One region of the Paenibacillus sp. FSL H7-0756 genome, then DNA from elsewhere that is predicted to be linked to it. Evidence: predicted binding sites of a transcription regulator. Region 1 holds the regulator's gene; the other holds the start of a gene.
The links. The regulator Rex, encoded in region 1, represses fermentation and respiration genes when NADH is low (regulators of the CRP and FNR family bind a similar motif). The targets are predictions, from matches to a motif close to TTGTGAAATATTTCACAA.
Positions count from the first base shown of each region.

Region 2: the regulator Rex is predicted to act here: its motif matches at 2,559-2,576, upstream of nirB (nitrite reductase large subunit NirB).

Region 1 is NZ_JBBOVT010000001.1:3,585,826-3,592,816, reverse strand. It holds gene NST04_RS15760 (AAA family ATPase) at 1-157, opposite strand, end outside; gene NST04_RS15755 (hypothetical protein) at 150-692, opposite strand; gene NST04_RS15750 (aminoglycoside adenylyltransferase domain-containing protein) at 961-1,722, opposite strand; gene NST04_RS15745 (cell wall elongation regulator TseB-like domain-containing protein) at 1,969-2,490, opposite strand; gene NST04_RS15740 (amidohydrolase) at 2,520-3,821, opposite strand; gene NST04_RS15735 (redox-sensing transcriptional repressor Rex) at 3,811-4,461, opposite strand; gene dinG (ATP-dependent DNA helicase DinG) at 4,600-6,991, opposite strand, start outside.
Region 2 is NZ_JBBOVT010000001.1:3,326,520-3,333,510, forward strand. It holds gene NST04_RS14455 (DUF6773 family protein) at 57-503, opposite strand; gene NST04_RS14460 (helix-turn-helix transcriptional regulator) at 481-705, opposite strand; gene ric (iron-sulfur cluster repair di-iron protein) at 902-1,627, shown strand; gene NST04_RS14470 (hypothetical protein) at 1,826-2,446, shown strand; gene nirB (nitrite reductase large subunit NirB) at 2,681-5,107, shown strand; gene nirD (nitrite reductase small subunit NirD) at 5,133-5,477, shown strand; gene NST04_RS14485 (formate/nitrite transporter family protein) at 5,497-6,315, shown strand; gene NST04_RS14490 (NAD(P)-dependent oxidoreductase) at 6,407-6,991, shown strand, end outside.

The sequences.
Region 1 (6,991 bases):
TGACGGCCAGACCGCCGCGCGCATGGGCAATGAACAGGAGAGCGGCAACCATACCAAGTGCTATGATTACAGGGAAGATATTAATCCCCACAAAAGCCATAAAAATCAGCATGACCGGAACGAATCCGGCTACAACCTCTTTCCAGTACTTAGGCATTGTTCCACACTCCCATCTTGGCTGCTGCACGCGGCAGTATGATAAATTTGCTCTCAGTGCCGTTGCTCAGGCTCACGTACACATTATTGTCGTCAATCTCTGTGGCGGCTGTAACCCCGCTGTACTTGCTGTCCTGCTCCTTCAGCCCATCCAACTTCGCTGGTATCAATGTATACTTCCGGCTCTCCATCGCTTCCGCTACAGAGAACATTGCTTTATCCCAATACTCATCCAGCAGCTCACTCGGCTTCTGTTCCACATCCAGCTTCAGGGTCCTGCCGTCAATAGCAGTGCTGCCTTCTCTCGATACGTACTGCACCAGCTCACGTAATTTCGTGCCCGGCTGCAAATCCAGTTTCAAAGTGACCTCATTGCGTTTAATAGTAATATGGGAATCCTTCACTCCCTCGTAGGATGATACCAGCTTCTGCAGCGGCTCCTGCACCGCGAATTGACGGTAAGAATACCAGCCACCAAACAATAATGCAGCAGACAGCAGAGACGTTAGCAGCACAGGCATAAGACGCAGTTTCAAGAAACGTCCTCCTCTCAATAATGACCGAGCATAACTCTATAATAAAGACCATCCAGCGTGTCTAGCGCCCATCCGAGACTGACATGCTCTTAAGCATGTCTTAATACAAGTAGTAGTATATCACAGGTGTATATACGATTTTACATAAAGTTGTGAATATATTTAAAATTTTTGATTCTAATTTCTGGATGTTTCATACGGCATGAAAAAACGGCAGCTCAGATTCATAGCCTGAAATGCCGCTGATACATTCATATTCCGGTGTCCCCTATATCCGGCTAAGACCAATTTCAGCCATCATATATTCCGCAAAATCAGTTAAAAGCTCCAGTTCATAGCCTTCGGCAACGGCCGCGCCGCTATATTCCATCAGACAACGTATCAGCAGCCCATGATAGCGTTCCGGCAAATGCTGCAGTCCCCACTCCCCGCCTTCCTTCCTGGAAGAGACATGACCTTCCTGCACATAGTAGAGCACCCTGCATAGATTTAGTGTGTAATAGAGTGGAGCATTCCCAATATTCTCCTGCGCATCATCGATATCCCTGATAATGGAATCCAGATAGTACCTCTGGTCTACCGGCGCAAAGGCCTCGCGGATCGGCTCCCCGTACAAGATAAACCCGCGATGGTAGACTACTGCAAAATGTGCCGCCAGATCAGCATCCTCAAAGCCGGCGCACAGATAATTCTCATTGGTTCTATACCGCTCTAAATGAGCTTCTGAAAAGTGAAATTCAAATGGCGTAGGATACACAAAGTTGTGCAGGTATGTCTTCAGGACGATAGACAGTTCAATTCCGCGCTTATTCGGCAGACTGTCATGAAAGGTTACGATACGACCGGCAAGTCTATGACTGACCTCTGCTGGCAGCTTGTCCTCTACGACAATGAGCAGATCAATATCGCTTGAATCCGGTTGAAAACAACCCATGGCCAGGGAGCCGTGCAGATAAATCCCCGACAGATTATCCCCCAGCTCTTCCTTAAATAAATCCACCGCCTGATCCAAATATGCTAAAACTTCCAATTTATTCTTCCTCCTTGAGAGACATATATGCATGTTGGCGATAGCATTCGAAGTACACACTTCGTATATCAATTTGAGTATAATCATCGATGTATCTCAAACCATACATCTCCATTAAGCCACAGTTCCGCGTCTGCCACTAGTCCAAGAACGGTTCCAGAATATTTTCGACATGATGGATACAAAAAAACGGAAGAACAGATAATCTGTTCCCCCGCAATTTAGTTCTGCCGCTGAGTCCTTAGCTTAGCGGTTCGGCAGACTGTACCCCTCACCGATGGCGCTGCCATCCTTGAAGCGGTAGAAGTTGTAATAGAATCGCCCGTCTTTTTTGTAAAATAGCTGCCAGGCATATTCCCCGTTGTATACACCGGGCAGCAGCCGTTCGATCTTCACGTCCGGCAGCTGATCGGCTATGATTCCGCGCATTTTCTCCTCTGAGGTGCCTTTGCTCAGCTCTTCAGCATACAGGCCGTTGTCGCCACCGGCAGGCTTGCCCTCCAAGGTGAAACGGACCCACACCATCAGATCGGTCCCGGCTTCGTTTTTGCCGGTTAGCACCCAGTAGATCTCATTCTCATTCCAGACGGATTTCTGAGCCTTGGTTACCTCCGTTAGTCCGGCACGCGCCCGGGCCAGCTCCTTGGCCTCACTCCGCTCGTTCCACTGGTCCTTCATAATGTAGGCATAGAACTGGCTTAGTCCGAACAGAAGGAGCAGCACCACGGTAATCCCCAGCCAGATCCATTTTCTCCTCTTCTTCTTCACCACGCTGCTTCCTTTCCCGTTCCCCTGAATTACCGTTTAAGCAGGCTCTCGAACGTCTCCTGTGCTTTGCGGCGGATGGCTTCTTCATCAAGTGTCAGGCATTGTCCATGCTTCACAACCTGCTGGCCGTTCACCCATACATGCTCTACATCCTTGGCGCTGGCCGAATAGACGGCATGGGAGAGCAGATCGGTATGCGGGAGCATATGCGGCTGGTCAATATCAAGTGCGATGAAGTCGGCCTTCATCCCTGCTGCAAGCCGTCCTACCCCGCTCAGGAAAATAGACTGTGCCCCGTACTCCGTGGCCATCAGAAGCGCCTCAGGAGCCGGTACGGCTGTAGGATCACCGCTTACGCCCTTATGGATCAGAGCCGCCAGCCTCATCTCTTCAAACATATCCAGATTGTTGTTGCTTGCTGCACTGTCTGTACCCAAAGAGACCTTAACCCCGGCTCGCAGCAGCTCAGGAACACGCGCAACACCGCTCGCCAGCTTCAGGTTACTGCCTGGGTTATGCGACACACCAACGTTATGGCGGGCCAGAATTCCAATCTCCTCATCGTTCAGATGAACGCCGTGGGCAATGAGCGAAGGACGGGTGAACATGCCGAGCTTCTCCAGATGCGCGACCGGACGAAGACCGTAGTCGGCCACGTTCTGCTCCACTTCATGGCGCGTCTCGGACATATGGGTATGCATCGGCAGATCCAGATCATGCGCAGCCTGCACAAACTTCATGAAAAACTCTGGAGGACAGGTATACGGGGCATGCGGCGAGAGCATGGTCGTAATTCTGCCGTCAGCCTTGCCATGCCAGTTACGGGCAAAAGCAACGGCCTCAGCGAGCTTCGCTTGCTGTACCTCTGCCGGACACAGCCCAATCACGCCGCGCATCAGCACCGCCCGAATACCGGATTGCTCCGTCACTTCCGCTACCCGGTCCATATGATCATACATATCGAGGAAGGTGGTTGTGCCGCCCTTCAGCATTTCCAGTACGGACAATGAGGTTCCCCAATATACATCATCACCAGTGAATTTCTCTTCCATCGGCCACATCTTTTCCTGCAGCCACGTCTGAAGCACCATATCGTCGCCGTATCCGCGCAGCAGTGACATGGCAGTATGTCCATGGGTGTTGACCAGACCAGGCATAAACAGCAGACGGCTGCCGTCTACGACCTGAGCGCCATCGTCCACTACCGGCTCAGCTTCACCTATGTAAGTAATCAGATCATTCTCAAGGGTCATATACCCGCTTAGAACCGGCTTATCGCTGCCCGGAACCAGAAAGTGCCCGTTCTTGATTATCGTGATCTTACTGCTCATCTTCAGTTTCATCCTTTCCATCATGCAAATAATAGGCCAGGCTCTGCAGATCTGTGGTGAAATCTGCGGCATGAATCCGGATATTGGCAGGCGTCTTGAGAATAACCGGTGCGAAGTTCAGAATCGCCTCGATGCCGGAGTCCACAAGAATATCAGCTACATTCTGGGCTTCGCTGTCAGGTACGGTAATAATCCCGATCCGGATGCCCTGCGAGCGGATGGTGCTGCTTAGCTCCTCCATCGGCTGCACAACCAGCGAGTTGATCTGCTGGCCCACCTTTGGCGGGTAAGCATCGAAGATCGCAGTAATCTTCATCGTATCCTTCAAGTAAGCGTTGTAGTTAGATAAGGCATGACCGAGATTACCGGCTCCAACCAGTGCAACATTAATTTGCTGGTCAAGCTTCAGGATATGGCGGATCTTCTCAATCAGATAGGATACATCATAGCCGATGCCCTTCCGGCCGAAGTCACCGAAATAAGCCAAATCCTTACGGATCTGGGCGGGATTCAGATCAAGCTTCTGGCCCAGCTCCTGAGAAGAGACTGTGGAGATTTCACGTTTTTGGAGATCGTTCAGGAAACGCAGGTACACTGGGAGCCTGCGCACGACGGCCTCCGATATTTTATCCGATTTCATGTATTCTCCTCCTTAAAAGTTGTGTTAGACCCGTACAATTATAGCAACCGTGCCCCCCGCCTGCCGGACCGGCAGGACAGGGCGGGAACGGCTCTTCAGGTGAATCATGACTTATTAATAATAGCAATAGCAGATGAATTAGGAAACCCCGCCGTCATCCAGCCATTCGGCAATTCTCGGGACCATCTGCTCAGTGAGCATATGCTCCATCTTGGGACCGGGGAGTGAATACAGGAAGTACTTTCCGTAATACGATTCAATGACTCTGGTATCATACACAATTACGATGCCCCGGTCCTGCGCCGTGCGGACCAGCCGCCCGAAGCCCTGCTTGAAGCGGATGACAGCCTGCGGCACGGACAGCTTCATGAACGGGTTCTTCTTCTGTGCCTGAAGCAGCTCCGACTTCGCTTCTGCCAGCGGGTGATTCGGCGGCTGGAACGGCAGTCTGACAATCGCCAGGCAGGTCAATGCTTCTCCCGGAATATCCACCCCTTCCCAGAAACTGCTGGTACCCAGCAGGACCGAAGCGGGGCTGTCCTGGAAGCGGCGGATCAGCTTGCTTCGGCTGCCGCCCTCCACACCCTGTCCGAGCACCGCGATATCCTGAGAGGCAAGTGCTTCCTTCAGGGGGTCATACACCTGCCGCAGCATCTTGTAGGAGGTGAACAGCACCAGCATCCGGCCCCTTGTAGTTACAGCAGTCTCGGCAAGGGAATGTACAAGCGTGTCCACAAACCGGGCATCCCCTATACTTCCCTTGACGCTCGGGAAGTCGCGGGGAATGACCAGGAGCGCCTGCTCACGGTACTTGAACGGCGAAGGAAGCAGCGCAGTCATCAGACGCCCCTGCTCCGCAGCTTCACCAAGGCCCAGATTATCGATCATGAACTGGAAGGACTTATCCACGGATAAGGTGGCCGAGGTCAGGACAATACTTTTCTTCTTGTCGAAGAACAGCTCCCTGAGCTGGGTACTGACATCTACAGGAACGGCATACATTTGCAGCGACTTACCTTTATAATTACCGCTTCCCTCCAGCCAATACACGATATTCTCATCGTTCAGGCTCATGAAGAAGCGGATTTGCTCTCTGATGGATGCCAGATCCTTGAATAAGCCGCCGATATCAGTCACAAGACTGTCCGAGGAGGATTGGCTGTCCGTGTCCCGCATCTCACTGAGCATTTTGTCACCCTTACGGATGATGTCGCTTAGACTGAGGTTCAGTGTATTCTCAAGGGCAGCCAACTCCTCCCAATCCTTCGGCTTCTTGCCCGGCTGCAGGCGCGCCACCAGCTGGCCTGCTTCACCGGCCCCGGCATCGCTGCGCTCGGGCAGCAGGCTGAAGAGCCGGTCGCTGAGCGCATCCCAGGATTCCTTCACCGTCAGCAGATCGGGATAGATCCGGTCGATCACGCCGCTCCATTCGGAAGCCTGCTCACTGCCCGAAGACTGCAGACTCTGCCGGAGAGCAGGCAGCTGCCCGCTCCGGCTATCCTTGTAGAGACGGGTGAGGGTATGGGCAAATGTGAAATATTTCATCTGCATGCCAAGATGCTTGCCGGCAATATCCTCCAAATGATGGGCTTCATCAATAACAAGATGGTCGTAAGCCGGAAGAAGCTGATGTCCGGCTTTGACATCTGCGAACAGCTTGGAGTGATTGGTGACCACCACATCGGAGATCCCGGCTTCATGCTTAGCACGGTGGTAATAGCATTTGCGGAACCAGGGACAGGCGCGTCCCAGGCAGGAGTCGGTATCGCTGGCTACAGTCTCCCAGAAATCCCCGCCCCGTCCGCTTAAGTTAAGCTCCTCATCATCGCCGGTCGTCGTCTGGGTCAGCCAGACAAGCATCTGTGCAGCGGTGAGTGCTTCTTCCCTTGGACTCGTAAAATCCTTTTTGTTCATTCTATGCTCGAACTTGCGCAGACACAAATAGTGCCCTCTTCCCTTAAAGATGGAGGCCTTGAACGGGAACGGCACAACGCTGGTTAAGAGCGGGATATCCCGCTCACGCAGCTGGTCCTGAAGGTTGATGGTATGGGTGCTGACCATCACCTTCTGGTCACTTTTCACACTATGGTAGATGGCCGGAAGCAGGTAGCCCAGCGACTTGCCGGTGCCAGTTCCCGCTTCAATCAGCAGATGCTTGTCCTGCTCAAGCGCTGTAATGACCTCATGGATCATCAGCTCCTGGGCTTCACGGCTCTCATATTGGGGAAGAGCGGCCTTCAGCCGCAGCGTCACCTCATCCATATACTCTTCAAAGGTAATATTCTCCAGCGGGTTGACGCTTCCTTCCTCCCGCGGCGAAGCCAGCTCCGCCCAGTCCCCCACCGCCAGCGCAAGCTGGCGGTAGAAGCTAAGCTCCCCTTCCGGCTGAAAGGTCTCCATCTCCCGTTCCCGCAGCAGACCGTCGAAGTACCAGGCCAAATCACTGTCTTCGTCCGCGAACAGCTCATTCAGCCGCTGAATGGTCAGCAGCGGCAGACTGTGCAGCTCTTCCAGACATTTGAGCAGCACA
Region 2 (6,991 bases), 260 kb from region 1:
GTGAACATTTGGACTTCCGGCCAGCGCCCAGTTTGGATTTCCTGATATTAACCGCTCTACTCCGCCCGGTTATTCCTCCGCCGGATCAAGTATACAGTGCTTAAGATGATCAGTCCTGCTGTAACAGAAATGATCAGAATCACTTTCCCGTTCGCACCGCTGTCAGCTGCTGATTGGGCGGCGGTTGGATTCACGAAGGTAACGATAAGGATACAGGCCGCCACCACTATGGCCAGAATTGCACCCGCAATGCTTCTCCCGTTCACTCCGTTCTGCCCGCCGCCCGGTCCCACATATGAACCGCTCCAGATCAGTCTTACCAGATAGGAGCCTACACCCAGCATGAAAATTGCGTAATTGCTGAGCGGATACTCCAGCCACTTCATTCCGTAGTTTTGCAGCCCCATGTCTGCCAGCAATAAGAATGCCATCAAAAGAAATGCCTGATTCCCCGCCTTGTGCCGCTTCTGCAGTTGTCTCTCATCCAGGTTCGTTCTGTTCATCCTTCGTTCCCTCCCAAAATAGTTGATCCAGCGTCTTCCCGAGTGTTACACAAATGTCAATGCACAGCCTCAGGGTGGGGTTGTAATCACCGTTCTCAATCGCGATAATCGTCTGCCTTGTGACCCCCACGGCATCTGCGAGCTGTTTTTGCGACATGTCTTTTGCCGCTCTGGAGGCTTTGAGCCTTAAGTTTTTCCCCATTCCCTCACCTCACGCATATTGTAAAATATATAAAACAAAATGTCTAGTATATTTTACATTGAAATACTTAAATTTCACGTTCATTAAAATTTGTTATATTCAGTGCGTACAATCACAAGTTCCGCCTAAGGCCAGTGATAAGGTGTAGAAGTGAAAAGAAACACAAACCTACATTTTAACCTGAGGAGGGGCCAACATGGCGTCCAATCAATTAAACGATACAACAATTCATCCCGGGTTCACCCCGGAAGCAATGGTCAGAGATATTGTTCTGCAGTTCCCCAAAGCAGCAGATTATTTCAAAGCACAGCGGATCGATTTCTGCTGCGGAGGCGCAAAGCCGCTGGCTGAAGCCGCTGCCGAGAAGGGTCTTGACCCGGCAGCAATGGTGCAGGAGCTGAACAAGCTGCAGGAGCAGCACCCCGTTCTGGAAGAAGACACCGCCTGGAACGAGGCTTCTTCAGAGGAGCTGGTGAATTATATTGTGAACAAGCATCACCGTTATCTGCGTGAAGAGCTTCCGTTAATCAGTCAAAATGTAACCAAGGTATTCCGCGTTCATGGTGAGGATTCACCGCATCTGGGAGAAATGCACCGCCTGTTCAATATGCTGCGTGAAGAGCTGCTGCAGCACACGGCGAAGGAAGAAGAGAGCGAATTCCCTAAGATGCTGGCTTACACTCAGAATCCAACTGAAGAAGGACTTGCGGAGCTGCGCGGACTGCTGCATAATCTGGAAGCAGAGCATGACGGGGCCGGAGAGATTCTGCGTGAGCTGCGTAGAGTAACTAATGACTACACACCGCCTGCACATGCCTGCACGACTTATCGACTGACATATGCCCGCCTTGAAGAACTGGAAGGCATGACCTTCGAGCACGTGCATCTGGAGAACAACATTCTGTTCCTGCGTTATCAATAGGACCTGCTGTAAGGTAAAAGTCCCTTCGGGGACTTTTTACTTTTTCTGCCGGCAGAAATGATTTGAGAACCCTTCCTCTATGCGTTATCCTTAAAGAGTCCGGGAAAATACATATGAAGGCGGTGCCGTGGAATGTCCACGAAATGGATGCGCTTAATGCTGTGCCTGCTCTTGCTGACCGCGGCAAGCGGTTGTGGCTTGGGATCAGGGAATGGCGGCAGCAGTAACGGAAGCCAGGGATTAACCTTTTCAGTCATGGTGGGTGACAGTGAAATGGCCGGAAGCTCGGCCAGATTGCTTAACGAAGCTTACGTGCCTGGAAATTCAATAATAGAGCTGTTCAAGAAGAGCGGTGTTGTTACATTTTCAGCGGATGGCCCTAATATTCTTGAAGTAAATAAGGTCTCCCTGGGTCAGGATATGAGCTGGGAGATTCAGGTAAACGGCAAGAAGGTTCAAGAGCTGAATACGACCCTGGAACCGGGTTCGGCCATTACGATGTCAGCAGGGCCTGCCGGAACCGGAAAGATGTTTCAGCCTGTCATCGTCACGGTGAACGGGGGGAGCGAGCAGCCGGAGCTGACACATTCGCATGTGCTTTCTTTTATGCAGGATATGTCCGTCAAGGGACTGCTCAAGAACAGCGGTATGGTCCGGCTTGCCGAAGATAACCGGACGGTGCTTACTGTGATGGATTATACCCCGCTCAGCAGCGAGGAATGGAGACTGAAGGTCAACGATAAAGGGCTGCTCGGCAATGGAGTGGACATGAAGCTCAGTCCGCAGGACAAGCTGGAGATCTCTCTGGTACTGAAATAAGTGAACGGATAACTGTGTTAAACTGCATGGGTATCCGTTTTTTTGAATAATATTCCTATTGGATTCACGCCAGAAGTTGTCCTATATAAGAACGGAGCAATCATATTCACTTGTGTGAAAAAATTCACATAAGGTGTGACTGTGGTCACACTTGCCATGGAATGGGGGACAGTATAATTTCTCTATCAGGTAAAGTTATTGAAGAAATCAGAGTTTCTGAAGGAGGGTCTACCAGTGGCAGCGGAAAGAGAAAAGTTAGTGCTGATTGGGAATGGCATGGCGGGAGTAGGCACTATTGAGCAGATTCTGAAGCTGGGCGGCGCTTATGATATTTCGGTCTTCGGCAGTGAGCCGCATCCCAACTATAACCGGATTATGTTGTCCTATGTACTTGAAGGCAGCAAAACGATTGAAGACATCATCCTCAACGATCTCGGGTGGTATGAAGATAATCATATTACACTGCATACCAGCACAACGGTTACCCGGATCGATGAACAGAACAAACTGATATTGACCGATAATGGACTGGCGGTTCCTTACGATAAAGCAATTATTGCAACAGGCTCGAATTCTTTCATTCTACCCGTACCCGGCAGTACTAAGGATGGGGTAGTCGGGTTCCGCGATATCGCGGACTGCGATGCGATGCTGGCAGCGGCGAAGCAGTACCGCACGGCGGCTGTGATCGGCGGAGGACTGCTGGGTCTTGAAGCTGCGAAAGGCCTGGTCAATCTGGGCATGGATGTTACCGTTGTGCATCTGCTGGAGGATCTGATGGAGCGCCAGCTGGACCGTACCGCTTCTTCAATGCTGCAGGCAGAGCTTACACGGCAAGGTGTGAAATTCGCCATGGGTAAGCAGACAGTTGAATTGACCGGCGAAGAACGGGTTACTGGTCTACGCTTCAGTGATGGCAGTGTGCTGCCGTCAGAGTTTGTAGTGATGGCTGTTGGAATTAAGCCGAATGTCCAGCTTGCAAAGGACAGCGGAATTACAGTTAACCGCGGGATCGTAGTTGACGATTATATGCAGACTTCTATGGCAAATGTGTATTCTGTCGGCGAATGTACAGAGCACCGGGGAACCTGCTACGGACTCGTTGCACCGCTATTTGAGCAGGGCATGGTTCTCGCCAAGCATTTGTCTGGTGTACAGACTCCGGGCTATGAAGGCTCAGTTGTAGCTACCAAGCTCAAAATCTCCGGAGTAGATGTATTCTCCGCCGGTGAATTCACAGAAACGCCGGAGCATACCGTTATTTCTGCCAAGGATGAATGGAAGCGAACCTACAAGAAGATTTTGCTTAAGGATAATGTGATTGTCGGTGCTGTTCTGTTCGGTGATGTAACGGAATCTGCCAGCCTGCAGAAGCTTGTGAAAAACAGCACAGAGATGACGGATGAAATCTATGATGAGGTTATGGGCACAAGCTGCTGCGGCGGAGGAGGAGCCAAGAAGGGGATGTCCGTTGAAGCGATGGCTGATGAAGAAATCGTTTGCGGCTGTAACGGCGTAACCAAAAAAGCGATTGTGGATGCTGTTACGGAGAATGGCTTCACCACGGTGGATGAGATCAAAGCCTGCACGGGTGCAACCCGCTCCTGCGGCGGCTGTAAGCCAGTGGTGGAGCAGATTCTGCAATTCGTTCTCGGAGACAGCTTCCAGCAGAGCGCCAAGCAGGGAATCTGCAGCTGCACCTCGCTAAGCCGGGATGAGATCGTAGCCGAGATTACGGCTAAAGGCCTCCGGACTACTAAGGAAGTTATGCATGTCCTGGACTGGAAGCAGGCAGAAGGCTGTTCCAAATGCCGCCCGGCAGTGAACTATTATCTGGGGATGATCTACCCTGACACTCATGAGGACGAGAAGGAATCCCGGTTCGTCAATGAACGGATGAGCGCCAATATTCAGAAGGACGGAACTTATACAGTTATACCGCGGATGTATGGCGGTGTGACCACTCCTGAGGATTTGAAGCGGATTGCCGATGTGTCCCTGAAGTATGATGTGAAGGTTGTGAAGGTAACGGGCGGACAACGTCTTGACCTGATTGGTGTCAAAAAAGAAGATGTACCTAAGGTGTGGGAGGAGCTGGATATGCCGTCCGGCTATGGTTATGCCAAGTCGCTGCGTACGGTAAAAACTTGCGTAGGTTCGCAGTTCTGCCGCTTCGGCACACAGGATTCCATGGGCATGGGCGCTATGCTTGAGCGTAAATATGAGCGGCTGGATATGCCGGCTAAGTTCAAGATGGCGGTTAACGGCTGTCCGCGTAACTGTGCAGAATCGTGCACGAAGGATATCGGGATTGTCGGCAATGACGGCGGCTGGGAAGTGTTCATCGGCGGCAACGGCGGGATTAAGCCGCGCATCGCAGATGCCTTCTGCAAGGTGAAGACCGACGAGGAACTGGTTGAGGTCTGCTCCGCTGTCATCCAGTACTACCGTGAGACCGGCAACTACCTGGAGAGAACCTCCGAATGGGTAGAGCGTATGGGTCTTGAGCAAATCCAGACTGTGGTTATGGGTAATGACGACAACCGTAAAGAGCTTGCGGCACGTATTGACTTTGCCCTGGCCCAGGTGAGTGATCCTTGGCGGAAAATGCTGGATGACAAAAACACCCGCACCGCGCTGTTCGAAGAGACACAGGTATAGTCTAAAGGGAGAGGGAGAGAGCATAATGGAACGGAGCAATCGGGAATACACGATAGGCGCAGTGGAAGATTTCATGCTGCAGATCGGCCGGGTAGTTCATGCAGGAGAAGTCGAATTAGCGATATTCCGCACATCGGACGGCGCAATTTATGCGGTCCGCAACCACAGTCCCCACCCGAAGGGCGGCCCGCTCGCGGAGGGAATCGTATCAGGCTATTATTTATATGATCCGCTGCATGACTGGAAGATCGACCTTCGCACGGGAGAGGTTCAGGCACCGGACCGTGGGCAGGCAGAAGTCTATCCGGTTACAGTAGAGGGCGGAGTTGTTAAGGTCACTCTGCCTGCAGGAGTAGCAAACCTAAATTAAAGGAAGAGCAGGTGCGGATATGTTTACGCAGAGCGTAGAGAATATCGTAGAGACAGCCGTAGGGAAACGCGACAAAATGAATGAGAGCCTGCCCAAATATTTTTTGGCGGCCCTCCTGGCAGGAGCATATGTGGGTATTGGTATTATTCTGATCTTCTCACTGGGGGCACCGCTGGCGGCGATCAAGTCACCGTTCCAGCCGCTGATTATGGGAGCCTCCTTCGGGATTGCCTTGACCTTGGTTGTATTCGCCGGCTCAGAGCTGTTTACAGGTAATAATATGTTCTTCACGGTAAGCACGCTTGCCGGGAGAACTACAGTCTGGGACACGGTGAAGAACTGGGTTCTGGTATTCCTCGGCAATGTGGCCGGTGCTGTGGTGCTGGCACTGCTGATTCAGGGATCGGGCCTCTTCAAAGCAGCGCCTGCCGAGCATCTGATCTTCGCGGCCGCCGCCAAAAAGATGAGCCTTCCGTTCTCGGAGCTGTTCTTCCGCGGCATCCTCTGTAACTGGCTGGTCTGCCTGGCGCTATGGATGTCTTCCCGCGCCAAGAGTGAAGCAGCGAAGCTGGTCCTGATCTGGTGGTGTCTGTTCGCCTTCATCGCGAGCGGCTATGAACACAGTGTTGCGAACATGACGCTGCTCAGCGTAGCTGTGCTGCTGCCGAATCATCCAGAGACAGTGAGCATCGCCGGCTGGTTTCACAACATGATTCCTGTTACGCTTGGCAACATTATCGGCGGCGGTGTCTTTGTCGGAATGGCTTACTGGCTAATTTCACCTGTGCGTACTCCGCGTAAAGTATCTGTTCCTCCTCAGACTAAGAAAGCAAGCTAGTTCCAGTACCAAGCCCCGCAGCTGTTACATGCTGCGGGGCTTTTTTGCCGCTCAATCCCTGCTATAATACACTTCAGGAGGTTATTTTCATATGAATATATTGATTCTTGGTGCCACTGGCCGGGTGGGGAGCCATATTGTTACCCATGCTCTTCAGGATGGACATCATGTGACTGCGCTGGTCCGTACGCCAGAGAAGGTTCAGCCTTTCCATGCCAACCTGACGATCCTCCAAGGTAATGTGCTTAATCAAGAGGATGTCGCCCGGGCAGTGCAGGGAAAGGATGTAGTGATTAGTGCATTGAACACCGTTGGGACAACCACGCTTACAGACAGCATGCCTTTTATCATCGGAGCCATGTATGAGGAAGGGATAGAGCGCATTGTTACCGTAGGAACTGCGGGCATTCTTCAAAGTGAGCTTTCCCCGGAACTCCTGCGTTACCAATCCAGCGAGTCTAAACGCAGGTCAACCCGTGCCGCAGAAGAACATGAACGAGCATACCGCTTGCTGGAGCGATCGGCTCTGAAATGGACCATTGTGTGCCCAACCGCTCTGCTGGACGGAGAACGCATGGGGACCTATCGTGTAAGACAAGACATTCTGCCCCAAGGTGGTACTGAAATATCTGTAGCGGATACAGCGGAATTCATTTATAGTCAAATTGATGCTGGC